DNA from 2 places in the Pseudalkalibacillus berkeleyi genome. Region 2 is predicted to be linked to the other one. Evidence: riboswitches for the same ligand, from Rfam matches in the RefSeq annotation. Region 2 holds a riboswitch; the other holds the start of a gene.
What was found. Region 2 has a riboswitch for thiamine pyrophosphate ahead of tenA (thiaminase II). Riboswitches for the same ligand answer to the same signal wherever they lie in the genome.

Region 1 (16,714 bases), on a different contig from region 2:
AATTGAATATCCAATCCTTTTTGAAATGCACTAAATCGAGTTGATAACTCTTCTTTGGTAAAAGGTCTTCGTTTCGCTCGTGAAAATTTCTTTGATGGTGTACGGTTGGACATTGTGACCTCCATAATCCTTTCGCATGATCATAATATATTATTATAACGTGTAGTATAAATAGTGCAAAAATAAGATGAAGGGCTGATCCAATCCACGGATCAACCCTGATAAAAAACTATTGATGGCTGTTTATGTATGTTACTACATCGCCAACAGTAGCAATCTTTTCAGCATCTTCATCAGAAATCTCCATATCGAACTCATCTTCTAGTTCCATAACAAGTTCAACAACATCTAGAGAATCTGCTCCTAGGTCTTCTTTAAAAGAAGATTCAATCTTCACTTCTTCCTCATCAACCCCTAAACGGTCAACGATAATTTTCGTGATACGATCTTGAATGTCTGCCATGTCCGTTCACCTCCTCTCAAGTTATTATACGAGAAGTACACGTCCTCGTAAATCATCTAAAAACAATAATAGCTAAAATTTATTCCGCAAGCGAACAGGGAGCTACGAGAGCCTAGTAATGTAACCGCTAATTACGTCACGTCCTGTGACAACGCCGGTACTAGTACATCCTGTACGTCGGAGGACCGGAGTAGCGACGTGACGCTCACTGCCTAAAATCGTCACGTCCTGTGACAACGGCAGTACTAGCACGTCCTGTGCGTCGGTAGTTCGAGAGAGCTGTTTCCCGGAAATTTTTAGTTACATCACCATGCCGCCATCGACGTGAAGAGTCTGCCCCGTAATATAACTCGCCTCATCCCCTGCTAAGAACCTTACAGCTGATGCGATGTCTTCTGGACGTCCTAGGCGTGATAGTGGGATTTGCTTCATCATTTCGTCTTTCACATTGGTTTCGAGTGCTTCTGTCATGTCTGTTTCTATAAATCCTGGTGCTACGGCGTTTACTGTGATCCCACGGCTAGATAATTCTTTGGCGGTGGTTTTGGTTAGACCGATGACACCTGCTTTAGCAGCGACATAGTTGGCTTGTCCTGGATTACCTGAGACACCTACAATGGAAGCAATATTGATGATTCTTCCTGAACGTTGTTTCATCATTTGACGCGTTACTGCTTTCGTACAATTGAATACACCTTTTAGGTTTGTATTAATTACTGCATCCCATTCTTCTTCTTTCATTCTCATTATTAGATTATCACGTGTGATGCCTGCATTGTTTACGAGAATGTCGAGTGATCCGAATGTGGAAACAACCTCTTTGATCATGGATGTGACAGAATCTACACTCGCTACATCTGATTGGATAGCGAAAGCCTTTCCGCCTTGCTCTTGTATTTCCTCAACGACTTGCCTTGCTCTCTCTTCACTTCCAGAGTAGTTTACAGCTACTGAAACACCTTGTCGAGCAAGATCTATCGCGATTGCTCTACCAATCCCTCTTGATGCCCCTGTTACTAAGGCCGTTTTTCCACTAAGCATTGAATCATACCTCCTTCAGTTTTTCCACTGCCGCTTCTAATGATTCAGAATCAGAAATGGCAATTGTCGTTGCACGTCTGTGTACTTTCTTTACGAGACCGGATAAAACTTTACCTGGCCCTATTTCAACAAATGTATCTACCCCTTCATCTAACAAGTACTGGACGGTTTCTTCCCAGCGAACGGGTGAATATATTTGTTCAATTAATCTTGTTTTAATCTCGGTTGCCTCCGTAACTGCTTTAGCAGAAACATTTGCAATAACGGGTATGTTAGCATCCGTAATCGTTAATTCATCAAGTACTTCACTCATTTTATCTGCAGCTGGCTTCATGAGCTCTGAGTGGAACGGTCCACTTACTTGTAGTGGGATAATTCGTTTAGCACCTTGTTCTTTTGCGATCTCAGAAGCTTGTTCAACGCCTTTCTTCGTGCCAGATATAACGATTTGACCCGGGCAATTTAAGTTCGCTAATTGTACTGAATTTCCTTGTTCTGTTACTTGATCTGTAATGCTTTGAAGTGTATCAGAGTCCATGCCAAGAATGGCAGCCATAGCACCTTTGCCCGCTGGAACGGCTTCTTCCATAAACATACCGCGCTTTCGCACCGCATACACACCATCTTCAAATGAGAGCGCACCTGAAGCAACAAGAGCTGTATACTCACCCAAGCTATGTCCAGCTGTATAATCAGGCTTGATGTCATATTGTTCTAGTGCCCTTAGAATCGCAATACTTGTCGTCAACAATGCAGGTTGTGTATTTTCTGTACGTTTCAATGTTTCCTCAGGACCATTCTTAATGATATCTGATAAATCATAATCAAGACGTTGATCGGCAATTTTAAAGACGGCTTCAGAACGTTCGTTTTCGTTCGCCAAATCTTGTCCCATCCCTACCTGTTGTGAGCCTTGTCCAGGAAATAGAAATGCTATTTTCCCCATTTTCTATTCATCTCCTTCATGTTGCGTTGCTTTTTCTCTAATAATAGACACCATGTCGTGTTCAACCATATGACGAGCTTGACGTATTGCATTCAAAACGGCTGTTTCATCTGAAGATCCGTGTGCCTTAATTACAGGTGCTTTTAAACCGAACAATGCAGCTCCGCCATATTCACTATAATCTAATTTACTTTTAAGTGCTTTGAATTGAGGCTTAAGCACTGCTGCCGCTAGTTTGCTTTTTACGGAACTCATAAGTTGTTCCTTCAACATCGCAAAGATTGACATCGCAGTACCCTCAATTGTTTTTAATACTAAATTTCCTGAAAACCCATCGCATACGACAACATCTGCAATACCATCTAGTAAGTCACGCGCTTCGACATTGCCGACAAAATGTATTTGTTCGGACTGTTGTAACATTTCGTAGGCTCTCTTCGAAAGTTCATTCCCTTTTCCTTCCTCAGTTCCTACATTCAACAAACCGACTCTAGGGCGATCAATATTTCTCACTTGTTGGCTGTAAACTGTGCCCATTAATGCATATTGAAGCAAATGCTCAGGTTTCGCATCCATATTTGATCCAACATCTAGCAATACGAACCCTTTCCCATCCAAAGTTGGGAGAGTTGGTGAAAGTGCTGGCCGATCAATCCCTTTAATTCGACCGACATTCAATAGACCCGTTGTCATTAATGCACCTGTATTACCTGCAGAAATGCATGCATCTGCTCTGCCTTGTTTCACTTCCTGTGCTGCAAGAACCATTGAAGCATCTTTCTTTCGCCTAACAGCTCTAACAGGTTCATCATCACTGGTTATTTTTTCTGATGTATGTATGATCGTAATACGGTCGGTACTATCCATATGTTTGTTGATTTCAGTTTCATCACCAACAAGAACGATTTCTAAGTCTTTATACTGTTGAACGGCTTCTAAAGCACCTAGGACAATCTTTTCAGGTGCATGGTCACCGCCCATAGCATCTATTGCAATTTTCATCAGTCTTCTTACGTCCTTTCTATGTTGCTTTTGTTGGAGCGGAACATTGTAAAGATACCTTCAAATACAAGCTCTTGTTCAACATAGCTCTTCACTTCAACAATCGTCCGATCAGATTTATGTTCCTTAACGGACGCTTTTGCAACAACTCGTTCTCCAACTTTCACTTGTCTTGTAAAACGAATTTCGGTTTTATTCGTTAACGCAAGTTCATCATTGATGATTGCAACAGCCAAGGAGTTGGCTTGTGCAAACAAGTGATGGCCTCTTGCAATATCATGTCTTGAGAAAACGTGTTCCTTTTTTATATCCAGAATGGAAATGGCTGATTCATCAAGTTGCAAATCAACAATCTCACCAATGACATCTTCAATTGAAAGTGCCTTTACCTCATCAAGCTGTTGTTGAGCTACACTCTTTATTCGTTCTCTAAGCTCTGGAATCGATAACTCCAAACGATCTAGTCGAATCGTTTGCACACTAACTTGAAATTGATTAGCCAAATCCTCATCTGTGATGAATGGGTTTATCAAAATTGTCTCTTTCAGCAACTGCTGTCTTTCCTTTTTATTTCGCTTCATTGCTTCACCATCTCTTACTCTTATGAGTAGGTACTAAAAGTAGTATATAGTTTTAAATACTTATTTTCAAGGATTAGTCGGTTAATCCAGTTCCTCCCAATGCTCAATTTGTTCCAAAAGCCAAGATCGTAGTGGTTCGTATTTTTGATCTTCCCAGAACGCTGTAGAGTTCACCATCGCGGAGGCATCCTGACGAGCTACTTCTAATGCACGGTAGTCATGAACAAGGTCAGCAACCTTAAACACAGGCAAACCACTTTGTTTCTTCCCAAAGAAGTCTCCTGGTCCCCTAAGCTCTAAATCTCTTTGAGAAAGTTCAAATCCGTCATTTGTTTCCGTCATGATCTGCATTCTTTCTTTCCCAACGTCCGTTTTTGGATCAGCAATCAGTATGCAATAAGACTGTGCGTCCCCTCTTCCTACACGTCCTCGAAGTTGGTGGAGCTGAGATAATCCAAATCTTTCAGCATCATAAACAACCATAATTGTTGCATTAGGTACGTTCACACCTACCTCTACAACAGTAGTGGAAACGAGAATTTGAACTTCATTTCTGCTGAATTTGGTCATCATCTCTTCCTTTTCTTCTACATGCAACCTTCCATGCATTAAACCGACATTGTAGTCGGTAAAATAAAGCTGTAATTGTGAATGAACATCTACTGCATTTTGAAAATCCATTTTATCCGATTCTTCAATAAGCGGACAAATTACATACGCTTGTCTGCCATTTTCTAATTCTTTTAAGATAAAAGAAAGTACACGTTCTAGCATGCCATGCTTCGCCCAATAAGTTTCAATAGGTTTTCTACCAGCAGGCATTTCATCAATTGTTGATACATCCATATCTCCAAAAGCACTAATTGCCAATGTTCTCGGAATCGGTGTAGCTGTCATAAATAGTACATCAGGTGTGATTCCCTTTTGCCGAAAAACTTTCCGTTGGTTAACCCCGAAGCGATGTTGTTCATCTGTAATCACTAAGCCAAGATTATCGAATTGAACATCGTCCTGTATGAGTGCATGCGTCCCTACAAGTAGATCGATAGACCCGTCCGCAACACGTTCTAGAACTAACGCCCTTCTTTTTCCTTTGACAGAGCTTGTTAGGATCTCTACTTCTATATCCATGTCGTCAAATAATTGCTTCAAAGATTCATAATGCTGTTCAGCTAATATCTCAGTAGGAACCATTAATGCTGACTGCATACGTGCCGTTACTAATGCATACATACTGATTGCTGCTACAATCGTTTTTCCAGACCCTACATCCCCTTGGAGCAAGCGGTTCATTCTGAACTTAGATTGAATGTCATTGAGAATTTCATTTGTAACCCGTTGTTGTGCGCCAGTTAACGGAAATGGTAATGATTGAATAAACTCTTGGACTTGCGTTTCGTTTAAATGTCTAGCCTTACCATCCGTCTTCTCTTTTTCTTGCTTTCTCCACCACTGCATCCGTAATTGGAATAAAAGGAGTTCTTCATAAACAAAATATCTTCTTGCTTGTTTCAGGTGATCATGAGTTTCAGGCATATGAATCCACTGTAATGCTTTGTTTCTGTCAATTAACTTATATTGTACTTTCAAATCACTCGGCAGAACTTCCTTAACATATTGACTGTATTGCTGAACCGTCTGATGCACTACATTTCTGACTCGCTTTACAGTCCAGTCTCCTTTAATGGAATAGATCGGTTCAATTTTATCTGTGCTTTCTTGGAGACCAAAAGTGACATGCTGTCCTGTAACTGTTAGTCGGTGTTGATCCCATTTGCCTGTAATGGTAACAGGTTGTCCAATAGAAAATTGTTTTTTAAGAAATGCACGGTTAAAAAACACTGCATTCACAAGATATTTTCCTACTAGGACTTTTACAGTCAATCTGGACTTCTTTCTTCCGAAATAACGTAAAGAAGGTTCACTATGAACCTTCCCTTCTAATGTCGCTCTCTCATCATGTTTCAAATCTGTTATTTCTTTGACCTGAAAATCTTCATACCGATAAGGAAAATACATGAGGAGATCTTCCACAGTGTAAATTTTCAGGTCGGTTAACTCCTCTGCTCTTGCCTTACCGATTCCTTTTACTTGTACGACAGGTTGTTTCAAATCCATTATTTTTTATTTAACGGCACTCCATAAATTTTTGCTTCTAATTCTCTACCAGTTGGAGTAGCCGCCAATCCTCCTTGTGCTGTTTCCTTTAGTGCTGTCGGCATTGATTCACCGATCTTATACATTGCGTCAATGACTTCATCACATGGAATTCTGCTTGTAATGCCTGCAAGAGACATGTCAGCCGCAGTAATTGCAATACTTGCACCAATTGCATTTCTTTTCACACATGGGACTTCCACAAGTCCTGCAACAGGATCACAAACGAGCCCGAGCATATTTTTCAACGCAATCGCCATCGCTTGAGCCGATTGTTCTGGAGACCCACCTGCCAGTTCTACAATTGCTGCCGCCGCCATACCTGTCGCTGATCCAACCTCAGCTTGACAACCACCTGCAGCACCAGAGATGGATGCATTGTTCGCAACTACAAAACCAAATGCGCCTGAAGTGAATAGGTAACGTACCATATCTTCTCGACTCGGATTTAACTTATCTCTTAGCGCAAATAACGTTCCAGGTACAACCCCTGCAGACCCAGCAGTTGGCGTAGCACAGATCGTTCCCATTGCAGCATTTACTTCGTTCGTTGCAACCGCTTTACTTACTGCATCCAATACAGTTTTGCCAGCTAAACTCTTTCCGCTTTCAATATATTTTTGTAGCAGGACAGCGTCACCACCTGTTAATCCAGAGTGGGATTTGACACCTTCCTTAATCCCTTTTTCAACAGCTTGTTCCATTACATTAAGGTTTTTCTCCATTAATTCAATAACAGTATCTCGGGTGCGTCCGGTTACTTCCATCTCTTGTTGAATCATCACTTCTGAAATAGGTATATCTTGTGAAACCGCTCGTTCAACTAATTCACTGACATTACGGAACATCATACATACCACCCCTTATAATTGTGATTACCCTTATAATTGTGATTAATCGTTAATTCTTGTTGCTCTTGTAACGTGAGGAAGTTTCTCAATTTCTTGAATAACGGCGTCTTCTAAATTTTGATCGACTTCAATCGTCATAAGAGCCTCACTTCCTACTTCTTTCCTACTTACTTCCATATGTCCTATATTAATTTCAAGCTTGGCTAGTAAATTTGCAACAGCGGCAATAGCACCAAACCGATCGTTATGAACGACAAGGAGAGCGGGGTGGTTCCCTGATAAGCGAAGTTCGAAACCATTCAATTCAATAATTTCAATTTTTCCTCCCCCTATTGAAATACCTACAACTTCAAGTTCACCATCTTTGTCGCCAAGTCGAATTCGGGCTGTATTCGGATGATCGGTCAATGCATCTTCCTCGGTCATTTTTACTTTGATACGTTCTTTCTTTGCAATGTTCAACGAATCACTAATTCGCTCATCAAATGTATCAAAATCTAAAACACCACCAACAATTGCCACATCAGTGCCATGTCCTCGGTAAGTCTTTGCAAAAGACCCGTAAAATGAAATATGTACCCATTCGGGTTTCCTAGCGAAAAGAGAACGAGCTACCCGTCCTATTCTAGCTGCACCAGCAGTATGCGAGCTTGAAGGTCCAATCATAATTGGGCCAATGATCTCAAAGACACTTTTAAATTTCATTTTCAATTCCTCCATTCAAGCGTAAATGGATTGCCTCTTAAATGTATAGCTGATTTTCGCCACAGGGATACTCGCTTTCCGCGGACGGTTCGGGAGCCTCAATTGTTTAGGAAGCGCTTGTTTTGACCCTTCTGAGCCTCCCCTGACCCGCTTTTCCGCAGGAGTCTCGCACCCCTTTAGCTTCAATCATTTAAATGAAGATCTACAATCGAATGCAACAAAGCCAAAGTATAAAGAATATTCCTATCTGATCAATTGATTATGGTTTGATCATGATAGGAATATTAAATAACACTTACTATTCGACAGATATGATATACGAGTAAATCGGTTGTTTTCCAGGGTGGATCTCAACTTCAGCATCTGGATAAGCTTCGCCAATCCATGCTTCAAGTTCATTAGCTTCTTCTTCGTTAGCATCTTCACCATAAATTATCGTTACGATTTCATCATCGTCACTCATCATTTCATTTAGAAGAGATTCTACGGCTTCTTTTTGGGTTTTCTTAGAGGTAACAATCTTGCCATCAAAGATCCCCATGAAATCATCTTTATTAATCTCTACACCATCAATAGATGTATCACGAACTGCAAATGTAATTTGACCTGACTTAACATGTCCAGCAGCCTCAGACATGGTTGTTTGATTATCCTCAAGAGAAGAGCTTGGATTAAAAGCAAGCAATGCAGAAATTCCTTGAGGTACTGTTTTCGTCTTAACGACAGCTACATCTTCATCAACAACTGAAGCAGCTTGTTCTGCCGCCATAACGATATTCCCGTTATTTGGAAGTACGATCAGCTTTTCTGCATGGGCTTCTTCTATCGCTTTAACAATATCTTCAGTACTTGGATTCATCGTCTGACCACCAGCTATAACAACTGTTGCACCAAGACTCTTGAATAACTCTTCAATTCCAGTTCCCATAGAAACGGTAATGATTCCGAATGGCTTCTTTTTCGCCTGAACCTTAACCTTTTCTGCAGGTTGATGGTCACTTTCCAATATCGCAGAATGTTGCTCCCGCATATTTTCAATCTTAATATTAATCAAATCGCCATACGTTTGTGCAAGAGTTAGCATATCACCCGGCTCTTCGGTATGTATATGAACTTTAACTAACTCCTCATCAGATACGACAAGCAGTGAATCACCATGTTCATTTAATTTGTTACGGAAATCCTCTTCAGAGAATGGTGCATTCCTCGTCTTTTCTTCTTTAAATTTAACCATGAACTCTGTGCAATATCCGTAGTGAATATCTTCAGTTTTCATATGCATTTGTGCTTTATGGTGCTCTGCGTTGACTAATTCATTCATAGACGGACCAGAAATACTCTCTTCAGGTAATTCTTTTCCTTCAAGTACCGCTAAGAAGCCCTCATAAATTGTAACGAGTCCTTGTCCACCAGAGTCGACAACGCCTACTTCTTTTAACACAGGTAGAAGATCAGGGGTCCGATCTAATGAAGCTTTCGCTTCTAGTAACGTTTGTTCCATCACATCAATTAAATCGTCTGATTTCCGAGCAGCTTTTGTTGCTTTCTTAGCAGAGTCTTTTGCAACTGTGAGAATCGTTCCCTCTACCGGTTTCATTACAGCCTTATAGGCAGTCTCAACACCTGATTCAAGCGCTTCTGCAAACAGCTTTGTATCAATGGAGGATTTACCTGCTATCGCTTTTGAAAAGCCTCTAAACAACTGGGAAAGAATAACGCCTGAATTACCTCTTGCCCCCATTAATAGACCTTTCGAAAACAAGGATGCTACTTGATTAGCATCGTCTGTATCCAATCCTTTTACTTCTTTCACTCCAGAAGTAATGGTTAAATTCATATTTGTTCCTGTATCACCATCTGGAACAGGGAAAACATTTAGGGCGTCCACCATTTTTACATTTTTGTTCAGGTTTTCAGCCCCGAAAATAAACATCTGGGAAAGTTGTTTCCCGCCTAACTTCTTTACAGTCACGAATTCTTCCTCCTCGTTACGGGTTTGTCACCCTTACACCTTGAACAAAAATGTTTACCGAATCTACTGACAATCCGAGCATTTGATCAAGTGTATATTTCACTTTTGTTTGAACGTTGTGAGCTACTTCAGATATCTTCGTTCCATAGCTTACAATGATGTACATGTCTATGTGAACTTCATCCTCTTCCTGACGAACAACAATTCCTCTACTGAAGTTGTCCCGCTTTAGAAGCTCAGTTATGCCATCCTTAATTTGCTTTTGAGATGCCATTCCGATAATACCATAACAATCAATCGCGGCTCCACCTGCAATTGTAGCGATCACATCGTTTGAAATATCAATTTCTCCATACTTTGTTTTCATTTCTATAGACATGTAGAATCCTCCCTTGGATTTAATGACCTATGACTAGTGTCATTTTACTATAATATCTTACATTTTGAAAGAATATATCATCTTTTCCTATTATCATGTCAAGTAAATAAACTTGATAAACCTTGTTGCAATCTTATATTTCTCATGCTAATATAGTGTAGTGTTTTCGAATAAACGATAAACTGCATTAATTCTTTTATTTGCAATAAAGGAGGTTCATTCACAATGGCTAGAAAATGTGTTGTTACAGGAAAAAAGACAAGCTTTGGAAACAAACGTTCTCACGCGTTGAACACTACAAAACGTAAATGGGGAGCGAACGTACAAAAGGTTCGTATCCTAGTTGACGGTAAACCGAAGCGAGTATACGTTTCTGCTCGTGCCTTGAAATCAGGTAAAGTAGAACGCGTTTAATTTCTATAATACGCGAAAAAGAACCCACTGAAGGGTTCTTTTTTTATTTGTATCGTTTTATTGAAAGTTATTGGTGATATCTTCGAAAATCAATTATATTTTTAACAGAGTTAGTTTGTATAATACTTTTCATACAACGATTAAAATAATACAAACAAAAAAGCACCTCTGTTGGTGCTTTTTTGTTTATCCTTTCTTGAATGACCCTAGGACCGCTCGAACGAATCCCCCTAAAAATTTTGGCAGCTTAATAGTATAAAATTTCATAATTCCGCCTCCTCCAACGTTAGTTTCCGTAAGTAACCTTACCGGAAAAATAACATTCTATTTAAGTATATTCGTCTACTTAGAAATAGTACCCGGAGTTTTAATTTCAATTTCAGTCTTTGCTTCTTACCACCATAATTATGCCGTCATCAAATGAATAAGTACCTTTTTTTGTTACAAGCTCATTTGAAATACATAAAGTTGAACCCCAGTGCAACGTTGTATTTGTTAATGGATATTTGAATCCAGTCAATGTAATCCCGTTGACAACTTGAGTGGTAGGTAGGAAAGAGAGATATGGATATTGTTGATTTTCCGCTACTGTATAAGCTCCTGGTTTCTTCAAGAATATCTGATTATTCCGATCCACTATTTTCATTTCCACGTTCCTGTCAAGTCCTAGCTTCAACAATTGGATGTTAATCAGTTCATGATCAAGACGACCACCAGTCCCCCCGAACAATAAGATCTCGCTTGGGTTTTGGTCCAACGCCCAGTGTATCGCCAACTCTAAATCCGTCATATCCTTTTCACTTTCAAATGAATGAATATCAATATTCTTACTCGACAACATGTTCAAGTCTTGTTTAGAAATGGAGTCAAAATCTCCAAAAGCAGCACTTGGTGTAATGCCACGATTCAAAAGGTAGATGACGCCTTCATCAACTCCTACGTAATTGCGGTCATCTCCCTGCTCCAATGTGTCAGGGAGCAGATGACGTGGACCACCAGCGACAAGACAAATGGCATTCATATTATGAGCCTCCATGGATCAGTTTAGGTGCCGTTTTGGATAATAGGACTAGTAATATGACGGTTAGTATAAAGGTTGGAGCAATGTATGAAATGTTATAAGAAAATGAGTAAATGAATACAGGTGTTCCTTCTGGTGCTTGATCAGCAAAAAATGCCATTCCAGAAATCACATGGCTTGTTAATCGCATTAGACTTCCAATAAATGTCCCTATTATTATGAATATAACCCTTTTCACAAAAGTATGATTCCAATCAGGTCTAGCTAGCGCTGCTAATCCAACACCCATAAACGCTAACGGATAGTCTAATAGGACTTGCAAGAAATAGTATATATATGGATTAATCAATAATTGTAACAATCCAATCATTAGGCCAGTTAAAATACCAGCACCCAATCCTCTTCTAAAAGCCATAATGAAAATCGGAACCATTTCTAATGACACTGAGCCCCCAAATGCCCATGGTCCACCTATTTTGATGAAACCTAGTATGATACCTAATGCAGCCATAATAGCTACTTCAGCCATCATCAATGTTCTATTCTTCATGACCATTAATCTCTCCCTCTTATTTCTATAGTATCTAGAGTAAAACAAAAAAAGCAACTGCATAGAGTACAGTCGCTTTCGTATATCTTGAAGTCGTTGAAAGCCAACTTCCCTCCGCAGGTTTGATCCTGTTCAGGTTATCAGGGTCAGAAGCATACACTTCACTCTCAATCTCTTAAGGAGATTCCCCTAGTGGTTTCTTTACAATATTTAATTTCTAACGTTAATTATACACCACGAATGGCGTCAATTGCATCTTTTCTGTTTTTCTTCTTATAAATCGCTGAACCTGCTACCAACACATTCGCACCATGCTCTACACATAATTTCGCTGTTTCAGGATTTACACCACCATCGATCTCAATATCAATATCTAACCCTTTTTCTTTACATAGATCAGAGACCGATTTTATTTTCGGTAGTACTTGTTCAATAAACGATTGACCTCCAAAGCCTGGGTTGACAGTCATTAGCAAGACAAGATCAACATCTCCAATGATGTTTTCAATCGTACTTACAGGCGTATGTGGATTTAACACGACACCTGCTTTAGCGCCATTTTCCTTAATCAAATGAATGGTCCTATGTAGGTGAGGACAAGCTTCTACGTGAACTGAGATAATATCTGCACCCGCTTTAGCAAATTGAGGGATATATTGATCTGGATTCTCGATCATCAGGTGTACATCCAAAGGCAATTCAGTAATGGGACGGATTGCATCCACAATCAGTGGTCCTATCGTTATGTTTGGAACGAAATGACCATCCATGACATCAACATGGATATAATCCGCTCCTCCCTGCTCGACATCTTTAATTTCTTCTCCTAATCGGGAGAAATCAGCTGATAGAATCGACGGTGCTATTTTCGTCATGTCTAGTACCTCCGTTGTTTTTGGTCTTTAATCTCCTCTAAGAATTGTACGTAGTGGTCATAACGGAATTGCGAAACTTCTCCGTTTGATAATCCATCTTTCACCGCACATTTAGGCTCAGAAGTATGGGTACAACCTCTAAATTTACAATTTGGTCGTAAGTCGCGCATCTCTGGAAAATAAATCGATAAGTCTTCAGGTTCCATATTCACAAAATCTAGAGAGCTGAATCCAGGGGTGTCTGCTACAAGACCTTCACCAAAAGGTATCAGTTCAACATGTCTCGTTGTATGTTTCCCTCTACCAAGATGATTGGAAATTGCATTCGTTTCTAAGTTGAGTTCCGGATTCAATGCATTTAACAAGGTTGACTTGCCTACACCAGACTGCCCTGCAATGACAGTAACTTTATCTTCGAATATACTTCTAACATCCTCTAATCCCTTTTCTTCTATGGAAGATGTTTCAAGTACGTTATAACCGATGTCACGATAAACACTTAACTCTTTATTAACGTTTTCATTTTCTTTCAGTAAATCCAGTTTACTTAGACAAATAACAGGGAGAATCTCATTAGCTTCTATATGGACAAGAAACCGATCCAAAAGAAGTGTACTAAAGGTAGGTTCGAGAGCAGAGAATATTATCAGCGCTTGATCCACATTTGCAATAGGCGGTCTGACTAGTTCATTTTTTCGATCCATTAATTCTAGAACATAACCATCCGTCTTATTGCTGGACTCAAATACAACATCATCACCAACAAGAGGGGTTAATTTCCGTTTCCGAAAATTCCCTCTCCCACGACATTGATAAATCTCACCTTCACTTTTTACATAGTAAAAACCGCTCAACGCTTTAATAATTGTTCCTTTTGCCATGCAATTCTCTACTCTCCATTCTGAAAGTTTTTCGCTTCTTCAAATGTAAAAGAGTTGCTAGTAAATTCCTGATCATCTACAAAAACTGTATAGCTTCCTGTACCGTCATAAGCAACAGTCAATGGAATATCGTACATTTTCGTTTCAGATATTTCTTCTTCAATGATCGTTTGTTCACCATTCGCATCCTTTGTTACGATTCTAACTTTCTTCGATTGCTTCTTCTTGTCTTTTTCCTTATCTTTATCATTACCATTACCAGGTTTCTCATTATCAATTTCGATTTCCACATTATCCTTAATTGTAATTGGATCAGGTACACCTTTTGATAACGTAACGGTAATCTCATCTCCAGCTCTGACAGATTCTCCGGCTGCTGGGTCTGATCTGATAATACTTCCTTCTTTTACAGAGTCTGATATTTCACGTTCACTTGCCTCTTTAATCGTTATCCCGTTTTGATCACCATATGCTTTCGCTTCATCTAGGGTTTTCCCTTCAAGATCAGCGAGATCGAATGGAGGTGGTCCGCTGCTTACATACAAGATGAGCACCTCTTGTCCTGGTATAACTGATTCTCCCGCTTCCGGAAATTGATCAATAATGACACCTTCATCATATTCTTCACTAATACGTCTAGATGTTTCTACACTTTTATACAAGTCTTGAACCTTCGTACGTTTTACATCATCTTCTTCTTTACCTATATAATTCTCCACTTCAAACTTTTCAGGACCTGTACTGACAATTAACTTTATTGTGTGATTTTCTTTAACATTCGTACCTGCTGAAGGCGATTGTCTAATGACATTTCCTTCTTTCACTTCAGCACTCGGCTGTTCTTCCTTCTCCGGATTGAGTCCTGCATCTTTCAGTTTTTCATAGGCTTCTATATAAGGCATATTGATGACATCTGGTACAGGCACATCATCAGTTTGCAAAATTTCAGGCCATATTGTTAATGCAGCAACTCCAGCAATACCAAGAAATAATAGAATAGTAAATAGAATTGCAATCCAATTCTTCTTCTTCTTTTTCTTCTTATCCTTGTTCGATTTTTCATCATGATTTTCATTGGGTGGGATCTTTGTTGTTTGAACCTGCTCCATAGATCCTCCAATAGGAGTCAGTACCTTTGTCGCTTCTTCATCTTCTTCTATATACAACTTAGGCTCATCAAAACGGTCAAAAACTGTAATCAGCTGTTCTTCAAATTCTTGTACACTATCAAATCGCTTATTTGGATCCTTCGCCATCGCTTTCATAATAATGTTTTCAATACTTTGTGGAATGTCTGGATTAATTAGTTTAGGTTCCGGAAATTGATCCTGTAAATGCTTTAAAGCAACTGAAACCGCCGACTCACCAGAAAAAGGAAGCCTCCCAGTCGTCATTTCGTACAAAACGACTCCTAGAGAATAAATATCAGATTTGTTGTTTGCTATGCCGCCTCTTGCTTGTTCAGGCGAAAAATAATGCACGCTTCCAAGTACCGAATTCGTATGGGTAATTGTTGCAGAAGTAGCGGCTAATGCAATCCCAAAATCTGTTACTTTGGCATTTCCTCTCTTATCTATTAATATATTATGTGGTTTAATATCTCTATGAACGATGTGATGTTCATGCGCATGAGCAATCGCTGAAGAAATTTGCTTCATAATTTCTACAGTTCGTTCAGATGAAAGTGGACCTTCTTCTCTAATAATTTGCTTCAACGTCCGACCTTCGACATACTCCATAACAATGAAGTGCGTTAGATCTTCTTCACCTACATCTAGTATATTAACGACGTTAGGATGGTTTAGGCTTGTCGCTGATTCAGCTTCTCTACGAAACCTACGTATGAAATCATCGTCTGTTGAATATTCTGATCGGAGTACTTTAACAGCTACAAAGCGGTCTAATATTAAATCTTCAGCTTTATAGACTACAGCCATACCGCCATCACCAATGATCTCTAAAATCTTATAACGATCACTGATTCTTCTGCCTATCATTGTGATGCACCCTCTTCAGAATTGTCATCATTATAAAGCAAAATAAGGGTTATGTTGTCTTCCCCACCGGCTTCATTTGCCATTGACACTAATTGATTCCCTTTGTCCTCAAGTGATGCTGAACTCGTTACGACATCGACAATAGATTGATTCGACACTTTGTTCGACAATCCATCAGAACAAAGTAGTAGATAGTCCCCACTTTGCCATTCATAATGTAAATCATCAATATCAACTGATGGATCGGTACCTAGTGCCCGGAGAACAACATGTCTTCTTGGGTGATACTCCGCCTCTTCATGTGTGATTTGACCCGATTTCACAAGTTCATTTACTAACGTGTGATCATCTGTCAACTGAGTAATCGTACTGCCCTCTATCTTATAGCACCTACTATCTCCTACATGTCCAATATGTAATTCACTTTGATTTGCACGAACGATGACTATTGTCGTCCCCATGCCTCGACATTCTGGGTTTTTCTCTGCATAGCTATAAATATTATTGTTAGCGCCTTCAATTAATGAATGAATCGTGCTTTTCGTATCATCATGATCGTTCATATATGTATGGAGATGATCGTTCATATAATTGACTGCCATTTGACTGGCAACATCACCAGCATTATGTCCACCCATTCCATCTGCGACAACAGCAAAAACATCCGAGGCAGAGATATGAATCACTGCCCCGTTGTCTTCATTGTGTGCTCTTACTTTACCTTGATCTGTCTGAAAGAATGCCTTTAACAACCTTCTTCACCTCGTTTACGTCGTTTCGTCACTACGCTCTTTTGCACGCAGCTGACCACAAGCTGCATCAATATCGTGCCCTTGTTCTCGACGGATCGTAACATTGACGCCGCGTTCGCGTAGGGTA
Region 2 (16,714 bases):
TTCATCGGAATTATTGGTCAGTTTGTATGCATCAGATTGAAAGAAATTACTCTTTTTTTCAAAATGAGCAACGATCTGTTCGTTTTGATTCAAAACTCTGTATTCCTTAGAAAAGCCTTCAGAAATGATCAAATATGTGCCACGACCATTTGTTTCATACTCATATTTTTTCGTAAAGAACGACCATTTTTGCCGCAACGTTCCCAGTTCATGTCCAGTTGCATTTGTGACAAACCATTTTCTTGTAAAAAAGCGAAAACGACCCTCAACGACAAGATTATTTGAAGCATCCCACACACTTAAGCTTGATGAAAAAGCACTTTTCAAATCAAGCGTACCGAGTTCACCTTTGTTTTCATCGTAGATCGATGTTTTACCAGCGGAAAAGAAATTATCAGAAAAATAGATCGCATTCGATTTCATCCCATCACCTCTAACCAATCTTACGGTCTAAATCCTATAAAGTTTCACACTTAAGGTCTATAACCGTATCCAAAATTAAAAATAAATGTAAAGATGAAGAACAGACATATAACAATGATAAAAGTGATTGTCCAAACCACCTTCGATAATGGACTTTTCGTGCTCTGAAACCATTTATAAAAGATGTACGAAAAAAGTATTGCTACTGGTATAAAATAGTAATAGGATACATCTCCTACCCATTTTGAGTTTTTGTCCCAGTAGAGATCGGGAACAGGTACATCATAATACTTGTCATGAATCTTTTCTCGTCCTTGTATGAAGACAACCGTTACAACCGTAAAGTATACATAAATCACAGCTTTCAAATATTTATTAATCGTCTTCAAAAATAAGACTGGAATTAAAATAAATATAAGCATGATAACGAGTCCTTTATATTCCCCACTTAATTCGAGCATCTCATCACCCTCAATTCAGTTTTATACTAAATTATGGAAGTATTATAACGAATCTTGATCTATTAAACTAGTAGGTAGTTAAAATCGGAGTGGTCGAAATGAATTCAGTATTCCAGCCAGAGCATCAAAAGAATTTCATTATCTTTTCCATGTCTCATCTTTTTATGATTGCGCTCATGTTCTTAGTCATATTAACTTTCATAGTGTTTAGGCAATCATTGAGAAGTAATGGGAAGGTGCGTTACATGATTAGATGGGGCTTCTTTTCTGTACTCATCCTTTCCGAGGCAAGCTATCAAATTTGGAGTGTCGTCCATGCAGTATGGGATCCTCGATTTCAGCTCCCTCTTCAGCTCTGTTCAATTAGCTCATTCGTTGTGCTTTATTTCTTACTGAAACCAACTCCTTCTAGGTTCCAGCTTGTTTACTTTATCGCCTTACTACCGCCATTGTTAGCGATTATTACGCCAGATTTATTGTACAATAGTCCGCATTATCGCTTCTTCCAATTTTTCATCCATCATATATCTTTAGTTAGCGTTGTTTTCTTTTACATTATCGTTGAAAAATTTCGCCCAAAGTTCAAATCAATTCTAATCGCATTTATGTTCATCAATCTTATCGCTTTACCAATATCATTCGTCAATCAATCAATTGGTTCCAATTATATGTTCCTTGAAGGTCCACCTTCATCAAATACATTACTAAGTCTGTTCGGCACTGGTTACTCGTATTTAATTAAATTGGAGATTGTAACAATCACTGCATTCTTCTTGACCTACGTACCATTTTTACTTAAGAATTTGCATATAAAACACGAACGAAAAAATGATTTCAATTTGTAAGACTTCTTTATTGTCATTTAGAAGGAATGGGACTAAAATTGTTCTAGCTGAATGGAATTTCCATCAAGAATCGAGGTCCTTTATCATGACTGAAATAGAAAAGAAAGATCATGCTGCTGGTATTGCCGCAGGAGCTGGAGCCTACATACTATGGGGGATTTTACCTTTATATTGGAAGCTGATCGATTATGTACCTTCCGAGGAGATCCTTGCACACCGCATGATTTGGTCTTTCGCTTTCATGTTAATTGTTTTGTTGGTTTTACGAAGAACAAAGAAGTTCGTCCAAGAGTTGAAGGATTTAATCTCCAATCAAAAGAAATTAGTTGGTTTGACCTTAGCTGCTATATTCATCACGATCAACTGGTACACCTATATTTGGGCGGTCAATAACAACCATGTCGTTGAAGCGAGTTTAGGTTATTATATTAACCCACTCGTCAGTGTCCTCTTAGGCATAATCGTTTTAAAAGAACGCCTTTCATTTTGGCAAATCGTTTCGTTTATCCTAGCAACAATCGGTGTCTTGAACTTAACGATACACTTCGGTGATGTTCCATGGGTCGCGATTGCATTAGCACTCAGCTTCGGTCTTTATGGATTGTTGAAAAAGATGACGGCACTTGGTGCATTGACTGGATTGACAATTGAGACCATGCTGATTACGCCAATTGCGTTGTTATATGTAAGTTTCCTAGTCAAAGATGGTACGAATTCTTTCGTTTTATCGGATCCAAGTACTTCCATGATCTTGTTAGGAGCAGGTATCGTGACTGCCATTCCATTGTTGTTATTCGCAACCGGAGCAAATCGGATTTCGCTATCGATGATTGGGTTTCTACAATACTTTGCCCCGACAATCATGCTCTTTATCGGTGTATTCTTATATCACGAAACATTCTCACAAGTGCATCTCACTTCGTTCATATTCATCTGGATTGCATTAGCGATTTTCACACTTGGAAACACGAAACTATTAGCACGATTTGAACCTAGACTTTCAAAAACAAAATCATACAACCACTAATCTATAGCGAAAGCCGGTCCCCCTATGAAGGGATAACCGGCTTTTAATTATTGGTACTTCTACGCATAAAAAAAGAGCTGCAACATCGTTCGTTACAGCCCTCTCTAGGAGTTACTCATGAATGGTTTATTGTATGTTTTGTACAAGTTTGTTTAGAACTACGTAATCTAGTTTTAAACGCATGGGCTGATGCTCTAGGGTTCTCAGCTTGGCTGATCGCAGAAATGACAGCAACACCATCTGCTCCGGCAACCATCACTTCATGCATATTGGAAACATCGATTCCACCGATTCCAACGATGGGTATGTCAATACCATAATCCCGAATCATACGAATGACACTTGGTCCCTGGACTTCTTGAATGTCCGCTTTCGTTTTCGTCATGAACATCGGTCCTACGCCAATGTAGTCTGCACCAGCTTGAACAGCGAGTCTTGCTTCTTCCACATTATGAGTAGATACCCCTAACCACTTTGAACCAATTCTTCGACGTACTTCTTCAATTGAACCATCATCTTGCCCGATATGTACCCCGTCGGCATCAACATCTAATGCGAGTTGGACATCATCATTTACAATAAACGGGATACCTGCACCGTGACAAAGGTTCATCAAGTCAGTTGCAAGCGCATGTCTCGCATCACCTTTAAGGCACCCTTCTCCTTTTTCTCGATATTGAAAGAGTGTTATGCCTCCCTCAATCGCTTCTTTTACAATGTCAGTAGCTGGCCGAGGACAGTTCGTGCTCCCCATCACCAAATAAAGCTTCAATGCTTCGTTCACATTCATCGGATTGAAAGCCCTGCCATCCGGAATGCCCAGTGATTGGTCGGTCCGTGTCCTGATCCGATTTCTAAATGCTCATCGATTGCTGCTGTGATGAATTTCTTCGCCATTCGTACAGCGTCATCAAGCGTACGTCCTTTTGCAATTTCTGCAGTTAGGACAGCAGCAAATGTACATCCTGTTCCATGCGTATTGTTCGTTCTTTTTCTAGGGCTTTTATATTCGAAAAATTGCTCGCCATCATATAGAAGGTCTAAGACGACATCTTGATCGTTTGAATGGCCACCTTTAATGACAACGTTCGCAGCCCCCATCGCATATAGCTTTTTGGCAGCGAGCATACGATCATCTGTCGTTTCAATTTTCATGTCAGTAAGTACTTCTGCTTCTGGAATATTGGGTGTAATCACATAAGCAAGTGGCATCAATTTCGTTTTTACCGCATGAATGGCGTCATCTTGTAAAAGTGAAGCTCCACCTTTTGCAATCATTACGGGATCAACAATCAATTTAATCCAAGCATTCTTCTCAACGAATTCGGCGACTTTTTCAATAATTTCAGCACTGTATAACATGCCTGTTTTCACCGAATCGGGTTGGAGATCCGCCGCGATCGAATGCAATTGTTCCTCTACCGCTTCAACAGTCATCGGATAAACAGCCTGTACACCGAGGGTATTTTGAGCGGTAACAGCGGTAATAACCGACATCCCGTACACTTCGAGCTCTTGAAACGTCTTTAAATCGGCCTGAATACCAGCACCGCCACCACTATCCGAACCAGCAATCGTTAAAGATTTGTAGATCATGGTCTTCCATCTCCTTTATCCTAGATATCGATGGTACATCGTTTTTGCTTCCGAAATGTCTTTCGTACCATGAATCAAAGCTCGACCATCTCTGAACAAGACCATCCTCTTTTCGCCAATCGTAAAGGAGAGAAGAAACGGATTACGTTCAACCTCTCCGCCTTGCGTAGATAACCGATCCGCTACTTCCTCAAGGTTCCAGTCTCGTCGTTCTGGTGGTCTAATTTGCACCGTGTCTCTTCCACATAAGACTGCCGTTTTCATCTGATTTTCAAAGGACAAATTGGGATACGTCGGATTTTCACCACATGACAAACACGATTCCTTCTTCGCCTTCGTGACATTAATTGCAGTGTGCTGATTGCTCCAAAGGTCGAATGATACTAACTTCTTTCTTAGTGCCGACCAATCCTCCACTAAAATTTTCAACGCCTCTGCTGCTTGGTACGCAACGACCATCTGAACAGTCGGACTAATGATGCCAGCCGTGTCACACGTCAAACCACCGATCGGAACACTTTCAAGTAAGCAATTCAGACAAGGTGTCTCCCCTGGAAAAATCGTAAAACTAATGCCATAACTGCTGACACAAGCCCCGTAGATCCAGGGAATCTCATGCTTTTGAGAAATATCGTTGATCATCATCCTTGTGTCGAAGTTATCTGTTGCATCAAGAATGAGGTCGACACCTTCAATTATTCGCTCTAATTCTTGAGGTGTTGCATCAAGAATGAGTGCTTCAATTTCTACATCTGAATTGATGTCTTCCAATCGATTTTTCGCAGCCATAGCTTTCGGAATTCGATTGTTTGCATCTTTTTCAGTATAAAGTTGTTGGCGCTGTAAATTACTCGACTCGACATAGTCTCGGTCAATCACTGTCAGTTTACCAATTCCAGCGCGAACGAGCACTTCTGCATTGCCAGTTCCAAGCGCCCCAGCTCCTATTAGAAGTACGTGCTTCTCCCTAATTTTCTGTTGTCCATCTATACCAATAGGTGCAAATAACGTTTGTCTTGAATAACGGTCGTTCAACCTATGCTCATTCCCTCCATTGGACTGCTTGCTGTTGCAAAACGTTTCTTCGGAATCCTCCCCGCTTCAAAGCCAAGTCTTCCAGCTTCAATTCCGAGCTTCATCGCTTCAGCCATTTTCACTGGATTTTCAGCAGCCGAGACGGCAGTATTGAGTAAAACCCCGTCCGCACCTAATTCCATCGCAAGTGCAGCATCGGCTGGAGAACCAATTCCCGCATCTACAATGACCGGTACATGAGATTGCTCGATAATAAAGCTCAAGTTAAGCGGATTGATGATGCCTTGACCAGAACCGATTGGTGAAGCGCCAGGCATGATCGCATGTGCCCCTAATTCTTCTAATTTTCTGGCAAGAACGACATCATCTGATGTATACGGAAGTACTGTAAAGCCTTCCTTTAAGAGCTCTTCAGTCGCTTTTAACGTTTCAACTGGATCCGGTAACAACGTTTTGTCACAGCCAATTACTTCTACCTTTACCATATCACAAAGACCCGATGCTTTAGCGAGCTTAGCATGACGAACCGCTTCCTTCGCCGTTTTCGCTCCAGCCGTATTTGGGAGCAGTGAATACTTCTCTAGATTTAGTTTTTCTAGAAAGTTCGGTTGGCTCGGTTCGAAGATGTTCATACGTCTTACTGTGAACGTCAGTATTTCTGCTCCTGACACTTCTACTGCTTCCTTTTGCACATCAAAGTTTGGGTACTTTCCGGTTCCTAATAGTAATCTCGACTCAAATGTAAAGTTACCGATTTTCAACATATCATCCGCCTCCTACAAATTGTACGATTTCAATCGTATCTCCATCCTTCACTTTCGTTTCAGGATGGGCACCTTTTTCAAGAATCTCTTCGTTATGCTCAATCATGACGACACGCTCGCCTAATTGAAAATGTTCAATTAAGTCTGTCACACATCGAACCGTTTCCGGTACCGATACTTGCTCACCATTTATACGTAATTTCATGAAAGATCAACTCCCGTTTTTCGATTGATTTGGAATGCTGATTTCCACTCAGAATCCATTTCTACTCCATCTATTAAATCTGCAATGACCTTACCTGTAATAGGCGCGAGCAGAATCCCATTGCGGTAATGTCCTGTTGCAATGTAGAGCCCTTTCTTACCCTGATGCTCTCCGAGGTAAGGGACACCATCCATCGTTTGTGGACGAATACCAGCCCACGCACTATCCCACTCAGCCCTCTTCAGTTCAGGAATAATATGCATTGCACATTCCATCAATTTCGCTATCCCTTCAAGTGTCACCGTTTCATCAAACGTGTCCGCCTTTTCAGTAGCACCAATAATCAGTCTGTTATCAGCCTTCGGAACGATATAACAGCCGTCTGAAAAAATAGTTCCATTTACAACCCGCGTGGTCGTTTTTACTGACATACACTCGCCTTTTACAGGGTACGTTTCAAGCGTTACTGCCGCTTCTTTCAAAAGAGCTTCACTCCAAGCACCACCAGCGACAATCACGTTATCTGCGTAAAATTGTCTAACAGCTGTTTTGACACCGACGACTCTGCCGTCTTTTTCAAGCAGTTGTTCGACACCCGTATGCTCAAGGATTTCCGCGCCAAGAGCGACTGCAGATGTAGCAAGCGCTGTCGTGAGTGCTGGTGCTGAAACTTGACCGTCATTCGGCATATACATCGCACCGAATGTTAGGAGGGAGAGTGCTGGTTCTTGATCGCGAAGTTCAGTAGGCGTCACCCAGTATGCCTCTTCTCCTAATTCATTTTGAATCCGAATCAATCGTTGAAGCTTTGACACTTCTCGCTCTGCCGTAGCCACCTTATAAATACCGTTTTGCTGAAGCTCAATATCTATGCCACTTAATTGCTTCAAATCTTCAGCCAGATCGGGGAACATCAATCGGCTTGCTTTGGCTAGTCGAAATAACGGGCTATTGTCCTCAAGCTCCGTTTGCGCGCCGAGCATGCCCGCCGCTGCACTAGATGCTTTTCCAGCGACCTGCCCCTTTTCTAACACAAGTACTTTGTTTCCTCGTTTGGATAGGTTGTATGCGATCGAACTTCCAATCACGCCTGCGCCAACTATAATTGCATCAAAGCTCTGCTCCATACTGCACCTCCTCAATACGATTTCGATATTCTTTTACATCAGCCAAAGGATCGTCGGCTTGTAAAATTCCTGACATGACTGCTATGCCGCTAGCACCTGCTCGAAAGACGTGTGGAGAATGATGAGGCGTTATTCCACCAATGCCAATGACAGGAATGTTCACTTGTTCCGTTAGCTGTTTGAGCTGCGAAACGCCCCTCGGAAAAAGGTCTGGTTTGGATGCTGTATGAAATAGATGTCCGAACAAGAGATAATCTGCTCCTTGTTTTTCAGCAATGATTGCCTCGTCTACGGAATGAACGGATTTCCCGATTCTTAAATTAGGGAAGTTCTTTTTAACATGATGGACGCTTAAACTGTGGTACGCGAGCTGAACGCCATAAACATCTGTCACTTCAGCCACATCAACGCGGTCGTTAATAATGATTTTTCTAAGTGGCACCCCTTTGCCAATTAACGTTTCAACGATTTCAGCTACCTCTAAAGCCGTTCTCGATTTTTCACGAATATGAATGAAGTCGACGTATTCATGAATGATGCGCGTTATCTCTGAAAATTCTTCTTTTGTTTGTTTACCTGTAGATATGACATGGATGGTCGGTTTCAACAACTCTTCTCACCTCCCTAGTAAACTCAACTTTCGTAGCGAACATCCTCGACCGGAAACATCGGCCACACTTCCGCTGTGTAATAGGATAAGAGGATCATTGCAACTAATAGGAATACGAAGACGCCATCGTTCGTCGAAAAACCGATTCGATAATAATAGGTCCGCTTTCCTTCACCTGTGAACCTTTTCGCCTCCATCGCTACGGCAATGCGATGTGCTCTACGAATACTCTGAGACAATAAAGGAATTGAATACGATTTCAGTTTAAAGAATAACGACCGAAAACCACGCTGTTGCTGGACCCCTCTTACCTTCATCGCATTCCGGATTGTGAAGAACTCCTCAATCATTATCGGAATTAACCGCATTCCGGCCATAAAGCTATAAGCATATTTAGGGTTCAACTTCGCTTGTTGCATTAACGAGTAGAAGAGATTGACAGGTCTTGTTGTCAGTGTGAACGTCAAACCGAGTGTCGCGAAAATAAGTGCTCTAAACCCGAGATGAATGCCTCGATAAAAACTCTCCTCCGTTATGTGAATGAGCGCCCATTTCAACCAAGTCGTCTCCCCTTTTCCGAAAAAGATCATGGATGACGCCGTTGATATAAAAACAACGAAAAAAGGAATAAGAATAAATGCGAGCCTTTTCTTCGGATGACCGGAAAAGAACCAAAATAATATGAACGAACCAACCGTCAAATAGACCAACCAGTTCAACTGATGAATGAACAGAACGAAAATAAACATACCAATCATGAGGAAGAGTTTAAGCGTCGGATTAATTTTATGAAGCCAGGTTTCCGCGTATTGAAAATCTAGATTCATAGTAAACACTCCAATACTTCCTCTTGTTCATTTGACCTGACCACTTGATCATCTACTAACTTTCCATTTTCAATAGTCCAAACGCGTGTTGCAAAGTGATCGACAATGTTGTTGTCATGCGTCACCATCAGAATCGTTGCTCCGTCTTGCTGAAGGCCATGTAACATTTCTAGTAAAGCGAACGTGTTCTTAGAGTCCTGTCCGAAGGTCGGCTCATCTAACAAGAGGACTTGCTGATCGCGTATGATGGATGCTGCGACGGATAACCGTCGTTTTTGACCTATAGAAAGCTGATATGGGTGGTGCTTGTCGAGCGATGAAAGATGAAAACGCGCGAGCAACGCCTCCACTCTCGTTTCCAGTTCCTGTTCAGGACGATTTTGCAGCCGCAAACTATAAGCCACTTCGTCATACACGGAATTCGTCACGAATTGAAATTCTGGATTTTGAAAGACGAACGTCAACGCTTCAGGAAGTTTCTTCACTTTTTTACTGAAGAGCTCGTAAGTTCCTGAAGTCTTAATGAACTTCATGAGTGCGTAAAGAAGGGTTGATTTCCCTGCTCCATTTTCACCCGTAATCGCAATCCATTCGCCTCTTTTTACGATAGTGTTCTCAACCTCGATTTTCGTTTCTTTTTGCCGGTACCCTTTGAATTGCTCAAGATGAAGAATCTCTTCATCTTGAGGGTTTACTTTTTCAGGTGAATGATAGTCGTTCCAAACACCTGGGTACCAAATCCCTTGCGTTCTCATCGTTTCCTTGTGAAGAGTGAGAACTTGTTCTTTCGGACCATCCGCAATCATCTCTCCTTTTTCGTCAAAGAGAATGATTCTGTCGATGAGGTCAATCACATGCTCCAGCTTGTGCTCAACGACGATAAGCGTCTTGTCTGCGCTGACCTTTTTTACCGTATTCCAGATGCTTGCCGTTCCTTCTTGGTCGAGTAACGCTGTCGGCTCATCGAGAAACAAGACGTCTGGCTCCAGTGCTAACACTGACGCGATTGCGAGACGTTGCTTCATCCCACCAGACAATGTGTGGATGTTTTGATGGATGTCATCAAACTCAAGCCCTACACTCGTTAAAAGCTGTCTAATTTGGGGACGCATTTCCTCACGAGGTATTTGCAGGTTTTCAAGTACAAAGGCTATTTCCTCATCAGCATACGGCATACAAAATTGTGAATCTGGGTCTTGGAAAACATATCCCCAAGACTCCGGTAGTTTGATAGATTCAGCTTTCATCGGTACCTCTACGGAATTTGGAATAATCCCTGAGAGAACTTGAAGGAATGTCGATTTTCCACACCCAGAGGGACCGAGCAACAATACCTTTTCCCCCTCATTTATTTGAAGCGAGAGGTCTTTGAAAAGTAGCTCCTGATCACCTGGAAACTTAAGGCGCAATTTCTCTAACTTAAGCATCGTCACTCACCCCGCTTATTGATTTAACGCTTCGTAATCCTCTTTGGAAGCTGGTCTCACTAGGTTCGTCACCCCAGTTTTTTCGAGTGCTTTTACGAGTAGATAAGCTGCCACACCAGCAATTAAGATGGATCCGATGATTCTAAATCCTAGGAATAACGATAAATTCCAAAGCGCTAAGTCCTCGATGTAACCTTTATAGTAATCCATGATGATTGATCCGATCGCTGAACCGACGGCCGCTAAACTGACGACCAGCACATCCGCACGTTTATAACGGAATGCTGCGAAAACGAGTTCTGCAAAAAGTCCTTGAACGACTCCGAACAATAGCACTTCCAATCCCCATTCAGAACCGACGAGGAATTCCCCTGATGCTGCTGCCACTTCTGCTAGGAAAGCAACACCAGGCTTCCTGATAATTAGGAATGCCACTGTTGCGGCCATAAACCACATTCCATAAATGAGCTGATCAGCGTGGAGTCCGAACGGTTTTACAAAATAATAAAGCGGCCCCCAAAGTTTATACACAATCCCAAACACAATAGCGATGACGATCGTCACGAGAATATCTGTTAGCTTCAGTCCTTTATTCATGATTATTCTCCTTTACCAATTGGAAGTTGCGCCTCAATATCGACTGGCCACTTTTCTAACGTGTACGCCATATCCCAGAATTCAAATTCATATTGACTGCTTATAATAAAGTGCTCTTTCATTCGTTCACGGTCTGCTTCGGTCACCGTTTCGGCGATTTCATCGAGACGGTTGATCTGCTCCTCAACCAATGTGCGGAACCACTCACCACCATAAGCTGCTATCCACTCTTGGTAGATCGGTTCTTCTGGCTTGAAGCCCTTCATTTGCTCGCCAATTTCGTAGTACAACCAGTAACACGGTAAAATGGCAGCGATAATGTCACCGAGATGTCCATTGTGAGCAGCACGGTACATATGGGACGTGTACGCATAAGCTGTCGGAGCAGGCTTGAAGCTTGCTCGTTCCTCATCCGTTATACCGAGCAGTTTTGAAAATTGTTCATGAAGTGAAAGCTCAGCTTCATATGTGCCTTGGGCGTGAGACGCCATGCAAGCGGTCGTCTTCATGTCTTGAGACTTTGCGGCTCCGAGTGCCTGGACTTTTGCAAAATGAGATAAGTAATACGCATCCTGTAGTACGTAATAACGGAAATTTTCAAGTGGTAATGACCCACCTGCAATTCCAGTTACGAATGGATGCTTGAAGCTAGCCTCCCAGATTGGGTCTGCTACTTTCCTAACGTACTGTGAAAAAGACATATGAAACCTCTCCTTTTATCCAGACGACCCACTATTACCGAAAGACGCAATCACTCTGACTAGCTTGATGGTCACTCGAAGAACACCGAGGAGGCAACAAGTTATCTGAAGTGATCCAAGGAGCTAGAAAAAGCTTCTAGCAAATAAAAAACCACTTTCCATATTCAGGAAAGTGGTTGTAAGTTTGTTCGGCATAAGTCGGTATGTAACTTCTAACCACCACTTCCCTACGCTGGTATCAACCAGATCAGGTTCCAAGGGTCTTAAAGCTATACTCTAATCTCAGCCTTTATGAGAAGGCACCCCTAGTGGATCGTCTATTAAATTATTTTTCGATGTAATCGTACCACGTATATTTAGTTTGTCAAATTAATAATGTGAAAATCGCTCATTAGAGCGATTTTTTCCGAATTGATTTTGGTTGAATCGGTCGGGAAATTCAGATATGAACGATAAACGAATTATATGCACGATAATTTTGATATTTGCACGATAAACAGAATTTATGCACGATAATTTTGATATTTGCACGATAAATTGATTTTATGCACAAAAAAAGATCCACTCAGCTTCTGAGCAGATCTTCTTATTTCACGAGTGAATTTTTGAATGCGTAGATCACTGCTTGCGTCCGATCTTGCACTTCGAGCTTCTCCAATATGTTGCTGACATGTGTTTTCACCGTTTTCAGTGCAATGACGAGCTGATCCGCGATTTCCTGATTCGTTTTTCCTTCAGTCATGAGCATCAACACTTCAATTTCGCGGTTCGTTAACTCTTCATGAGGAGGACGCGCATTCCCACGCCGCATTTTCGTCATCATTTTCCCTGTAACTTCGGGTTCCAAAACCATCTCACCATTATGTGTTGCGCGAACGGCATCCGCTATCTCACTTGCTTTCGACGTCTTCAACATGTAACTCGTTGCGCCACTTTCAAGCGCTGGATACACTTTTTCATCGTCTAGAAAGCTTGTCACGATTATGATCTTCGCTTCTGGCCATTGATCGACGATCCTTTTCGTCGCTTCAATTCCATCCATTTCTTTCATGACGAGATCCATCAAGATCACATCAGGGCGCAACTCCAGCACTAAATCGACTGCTTCTGCACCATCGCTTGCTTCTCCAACGACTTCGATATCCTTCTGGTTGGATAAATAAGACGATACACCGATCCGCACCATTTCGTGATCATCAGCAAATACGACCCTAATCATTGCCTTCCTCCTCCTCTCGAATAAGTGGTATGCGCACTTCTAGACGCGTTCCTTTTTTTGGTACACTTACAATCTTCATCGTGCCACCAAGCTCCAATGCCCTTTCATGCATATTTTGCAATCCGTAAGATCCAGTCTTACTTGATTCAATGTCAAATCCGACACCATCGTCCACTACGCGTAGCAAAACCGTCCCATCGCGCTCAATACAAAGCACTTCAAGCGAATCCGCTTTCGCGTGTCGGAGCGTATTCGAAATCGACTCTTGTAAAATTCGGAACAAATGATCTTCTACACCCTTTTTTAGGGGAATCGATTCAATTTTCCACTGGATTTCAAGCGGCACTTTTTGCACGAGTTCGGTCAACAATTCCTTAATGCCTTCTTCAAGGGTTTTCCCTTTCAAAGCGACAGGTCTTAAATGTAAAAGCAAGGCGCGCATCTCAAGCTGGGATTGATGAATCATTTCCTCAATCAAATTCAATTGCTTACGCTCGTTCTCACTTTTTCCCGTTTCGGATTCATTGACTGCTGACATTAGCATAGACGCTGCAAACAGCTGCTGACTCACTGAATCATGTAGTTCACGTGCAAGGCGGTTCCGTTCTTCACTCACGACTTTTTGAATACGCTTCTCTTGATCTTCAGCACGTTCATTGGCTAATTTTTGCGATAAACGGGTTTGTTCTGAAACATGTTGCTGTACTTTATCAAGTTGCTTCCACATCACATTAATCTCTTGTGTGCTCGATTGCTGTTCTTCCACCAGGCGACCTTGTCCCATTTGTGTCAAAGCCGCCGTCAGAGCCTCTAGTTGCTTCCGCAAATAATATCCAGAGCTAAATCCGAATACTAATCCGACTAAAATACTGAGTCCAGGTGCGAATAAAATAAACGGTAAATCAAAGATCTTTCTTGTCCAAAAAAGGGACCAGTCTCCGATTGGAAATACAAGAATAAACACACTCAACAGAACGATGAACAGTGTGAAAGAGAGAGTAAAGCCTAACACGACTTGGCGCTGGATGATGCTCATGATCGTTTCACCTCAAGATCTCCGACGATCATCGAGGTGATGATCTTCACTTTTTGCTGGGCACGATCATAACCCTCTGTCTGAAAGGATACCGTTTGATTCACCATCTTTGGCTCGTTGTATCCGAGCACGCTTCCGGTTCCAGCAATCACGGAATGACTCACACTAACGTCCATTTCGTAAGGCACAAGAATCTTCACATTCCCTATGAAACTACGAATGACAATGACCGATTCGCCTTTTGGTAGTACGGTATTAGCTAAATCAATAACCGTATCGCCTATCCCACATTGAATATTTACATCCTGCCACTCATATACCTGATCCGACGTCGTCTGTCTTCCGTAAATGGTATTCTTCAAAAATGGTGTACGCTTTATCGTTGGACCGTCGCTCGCAACCGTTGGGTTTTCATGGATCACTGGTTCAATATAGGACGGTGCTTGCTTAGACTGTGCAAACCGAATCGCTGCGTAAATTAATACAGCGAAAAGTAGAAATTTAAATGCGAGTGTATTCAGGAGTGTAATCGAAAAACAAATCAATCCACCCCAAAATAGCAGCTTGCCGATTTTCGAAGCGTACTTCTTTCGACCAACGTAAATGGCTCCTGCGGCTAATGCCAGTAAGAAAAGTGGACCTGTTCCATGAAAGGAGATCTCAAGTAATAGCAAAACGATTCCGATGATCATCAACCAGCTCATTTGGTCTGTTTTTGTCCAATTCATTAGTCAGGCCCCCTTCCCATCTATATCTATGTGTAAAAAAGCGAGATGATTGAAAAGGCGTAGCAGTACCACGCCTTTCTTATTAGCATACCATTATTCATTTAAACTGTAGTAGAATTTTCCTGATTATTTAATTCTTTTTCAAGCTGGGCAATTCGAGCATCAATCGTGTGCCTGTGATAGCCTGTATTCACTTGATGCTCTAGGCGGTCAAGGTATCTCTCCATTTCATCAAACTTTGAAAATGATTTGCTCTTTGGCTCGTCTGATGCCAGCACTTTGTCCATGCGGTGATTTGCTCGCGTCATGTTTTCGCGTCCCATGATCTCCATGCGCTTAATGTACATGTCCTTCAGCTTATGCTTCATACCCTCATATTTTTGCTCAAGCTCTTCGAGGTGCTTTTCCGCTTGGTCTTTCGAAGCCTTCAGTCGCTCAGCTCTCGCACTGTACTGCTGGTATTCTTGTAAAGCAAATTGGTGTAGCTCCTCTTCACCAGCCTTGGAGGCAATCTCCGCCTGATGCTTTCTCTTTTCCGTGAGCTCAGCCGCTTTTACATACTCGCGTGTAAATTCTTCACTTAGTAGATACTGCCGTTCAACGAGCTTACGGACCTTCTCGACTTCCTTTTCACAATCCCGCAAATACTGGTTCAATAGCGCAATTGGATTTTTTCGTTCCTTTTCATCTAACATTTCATGAAAGTCAGCTTCGACCGTGTTTTTGATTCGTTTAAAAAGTTTCGCCATCGTTTCATTCTCTCCTTTTATTAGTTTCGGTTTAATTCCGCCCATTCGCGTTCAAAGTTTGTAAATGGGTCCTCATCTTCAGGTGGTGGTGATTGTACGTTGTCTTCTTTCTTCCATTCCTTGTACACGATATATAAAATGTACAGGGCAGCGAGTCCTAAGATGGCAGGTACGTTGGAAGCCGCAACACATAATGCTATGAATCCTACTACCGCCCAGAGTACTTTCTTGGATGTTTGATCTGTTTTGGTGAATTGTTTGACTGAGTAGTATAGGACGACAAGGCTGATCGCAAGCCCGATCATAGGACCGAGATTTGCGAATGCGATGATTGCAGCGACTGCTCCTAGGATAAAGAGTCCAATCTTTTTCATCGTTTCTGTTCCCTCCTTCTTTTCTTGTTTCTATCGTACCTCGGTTACTGTTTAGGTATAAGGAGCCTCAGCTTTAACTTTCACTAAGACTTGAGGCGTAGTGTGGCATCCGTTTTAGGAAGGGTTGGACAAAAAGGTGGAGTACAAAACAAAAAAACACCCACCACATTGCGTGGTGAGTGCGAAAGACTCGTGTTTTACTTTTATTTAAATGATTTGACGCCTAGATAATGATCCTGCCAATAATCGATGCTTAAATCAGACACTTCTACTCCATCAGACCCAGCATGAATCATCTTATCGTCGCCAATGTAAATACCACTGTGGGAAGCACCTTCTGTATCATATGTGCCTTCGAAAAAGACAACATCCCCGACTTCTGGTGAATCTACTGTTTCACCATCGTATTTCCACATGTCATCTTCAACTCGGTGGAGATCAACTCCTGCTTCTCCAAATACGTATTGGATGAAGCCGCTGCTATCAAAGCCTTCTGGGGTTGTCCCTCCCCATACATATGGTGTTCCAATTACACTTTCAGCTATTTCAACAACGTCAGATTCTGAAGCTTGGTCATCTGATTCGTTGGTAGTGTCTTCAAGTTCAACTGAATTTGAAGATGATGCGGAAGATAAAGCTTCTATTGTTTCAGGACCTGCTACGCCGTCTGTCGTCAGACCTTTTTCGGCTTGGAAATCCTCTACTGAATCCTCTGTAATCGGTCCATAAATGCCATCAAGGTTATATGTATAATAACCTAGCGCTTCTAATTCAGTCTGAAGATCTTCTACTGCTTCACTCCGATCTCCATTTTCTAGAACCGTTGTTTCTTCTACATCTTTGCTAGTATCCTTTTGTTCGGTAGGCATTGAGTCAGCATTCGCCAGCACACCGCTACTTAAAACGGGGGATAGCGCCATAGTCGTGACTAAAGCCGATGAAATCACATATTTTCTTGCAGAC

Region 1: it holds a riboswitch for thiamine pyrophosphate, as region 2 does, so the genes downstream of both, thiT (energy-coupled thiamine transporter ThiT) here and tenA (thiaminase II) in region 2, are expected to answer to the same signal.

What each region holds. Positions count from the first base shown of each region.
Region 1 is NZ_JAKIJS010000001.1:923,226-939,939, reverse strand. It holds gene rnc (ribonuclease III) at 1-113, opposite strand, end outside; gene acpP (acyl carrier protein) at 230-463, opposite strand; gene fabG (3-oxoacyl-[acyl-carrier-protein] reductase) at 764-1,504, opposite strand; gene fabD (ACP S-malonyltransferase) at 1,509-2,450, opposite strand; gene plsX (phosphate acyltransferase PlsX) at 2,454-3,452, opposite strand; gene fapR (transcription factor FapR) at 3,461-4,033, opposite strand; gene recG (ATP-dependent DNA helicase RecG) at 4,115-6,151, opposite strand; gene sdaAA (L-serine ammonia-lyase, iron-sulfur-dependent, subunit alpha) at 6,151-7,038, opposite strand; gene sdaAB (L-serine ammonia-lyase, iron-sulfur-dependent subunit beta) at 7,084-7,746, opposite strand; gene L2716_RS04930 (DAK2 domain-containing protein) at 8,045-9,718, opposite strand; gene L2716_RS04925 (Asp23/Gls24 family envelope stress response protein) at 9,735-10,097, opposite strand; gene rpmB (50S ribosomal protein L28) at 10,323-10,511, shown strand; gene spoVM (stage V sporulation protein SpoVM) at 10,698-10,778, opposite strand; gene L2716_RS04910 (thiamine diphosphokinase) at 10,891-11,532, opposite strand; gene thiT (energy-coupled thiamine transporter ThiT) at 11,534-12,082, opposite strand; TPP riboswitch at 12,175-12,283, opposite strand; gene rpe (ribulose-phosphate 3-epimerase) at 12,310-12,957, opposite strand; gene rsgA (ribosome small subunit-dependent GTPase A) at 12,960-13,838, opposite strand; gene pknB (Stk1 family PASTA domain-containing Ser/Thr kinase) at 13,847-15,835, opposite strand; gene L2716_RS04885 (Stp1/IreP family PP2C-type Ser/Thr phosphatase) at 15,832-16,587, opposite strand; gene rlmN (dual-specificity RNA methyltransferase RlmN) at 16,603-16,714, opposite strand, start outside.
Region 2 is NZ_JAKIJS010000002.1:103,659-120,372, reverse strand. It holds gene L2716_RS16055 (LURP-one-related family protein) at 1-423, opposite strand, end outside; gene L2716_RS16050 (hypothetical protein) at 474-884, opposite strand; gene L2716_RS16045 (YwaF family protein) at 983-1,729, shown strand; gene rarD (EamA family transporter RarD) at 1,815-2,756, shown strand; gene thiE (thiamine phosphate synthase) at 2,872-3,546, opposite strand; gene thiD (bifunctional hydroxymethylpyrimidine kinase/phosphomethylpyrimidine kinase) at 3,543-4,352, opposite strand; gene L2716_RS16025 (thiazole biosynthesis adenylyltransferase ThiF) at 4,368-5,387, opposite strand; gene L2716_RS16020 (thiazole synthase) at 5,384-6,151, opposite strand; gene thiS (sulfur carrier protein ThiS) at 6,153-6,356, opposite strand; gene thiO (glycine oxidase ThiO) at 6,353-7,483, opposite strand; gene tenI (thiazole tautomerase TenI) at 7,467-8,090, opposite strand; gene L2716_RS16000 (energy-coupling factor transporter transmembrane component T family protein) at 8,117-8,920, opposite strand; gene L2716_RS15995 (ABC transporter ATP-binding protein) at 8,917-10,347, opposite strand; gene L2716_RS15990 (ECF transporter S component) at 10,363-10,944, opposite strand; gene tenA (thiaminase II) at 10,947-11,645, opposite strand; TPP riboswitch at 11,853-11,962, opposite strand; gene L2716_RS15980 (response regulator transcription factor) at 12,232-12,864, opposite strand; gene L2716_RS15975 (sensor histidine kinase) at 12,857-13,900, opposite strand; gene liaF (cell wall-active antibiotics response protein LiaF) at 13,897-14,628, opposite strand; gene L2716_RS15965 (PspA/IM30 family protein) at 14,730-15,377, opposite strand; gene L2716_RS15960 (lmo0954 family membrane protein) at 15,398-15,751, opposite strand; gene L2716_RS15955 (C40 family peptidase) at 15,955-16,714, opposite strand, start outside.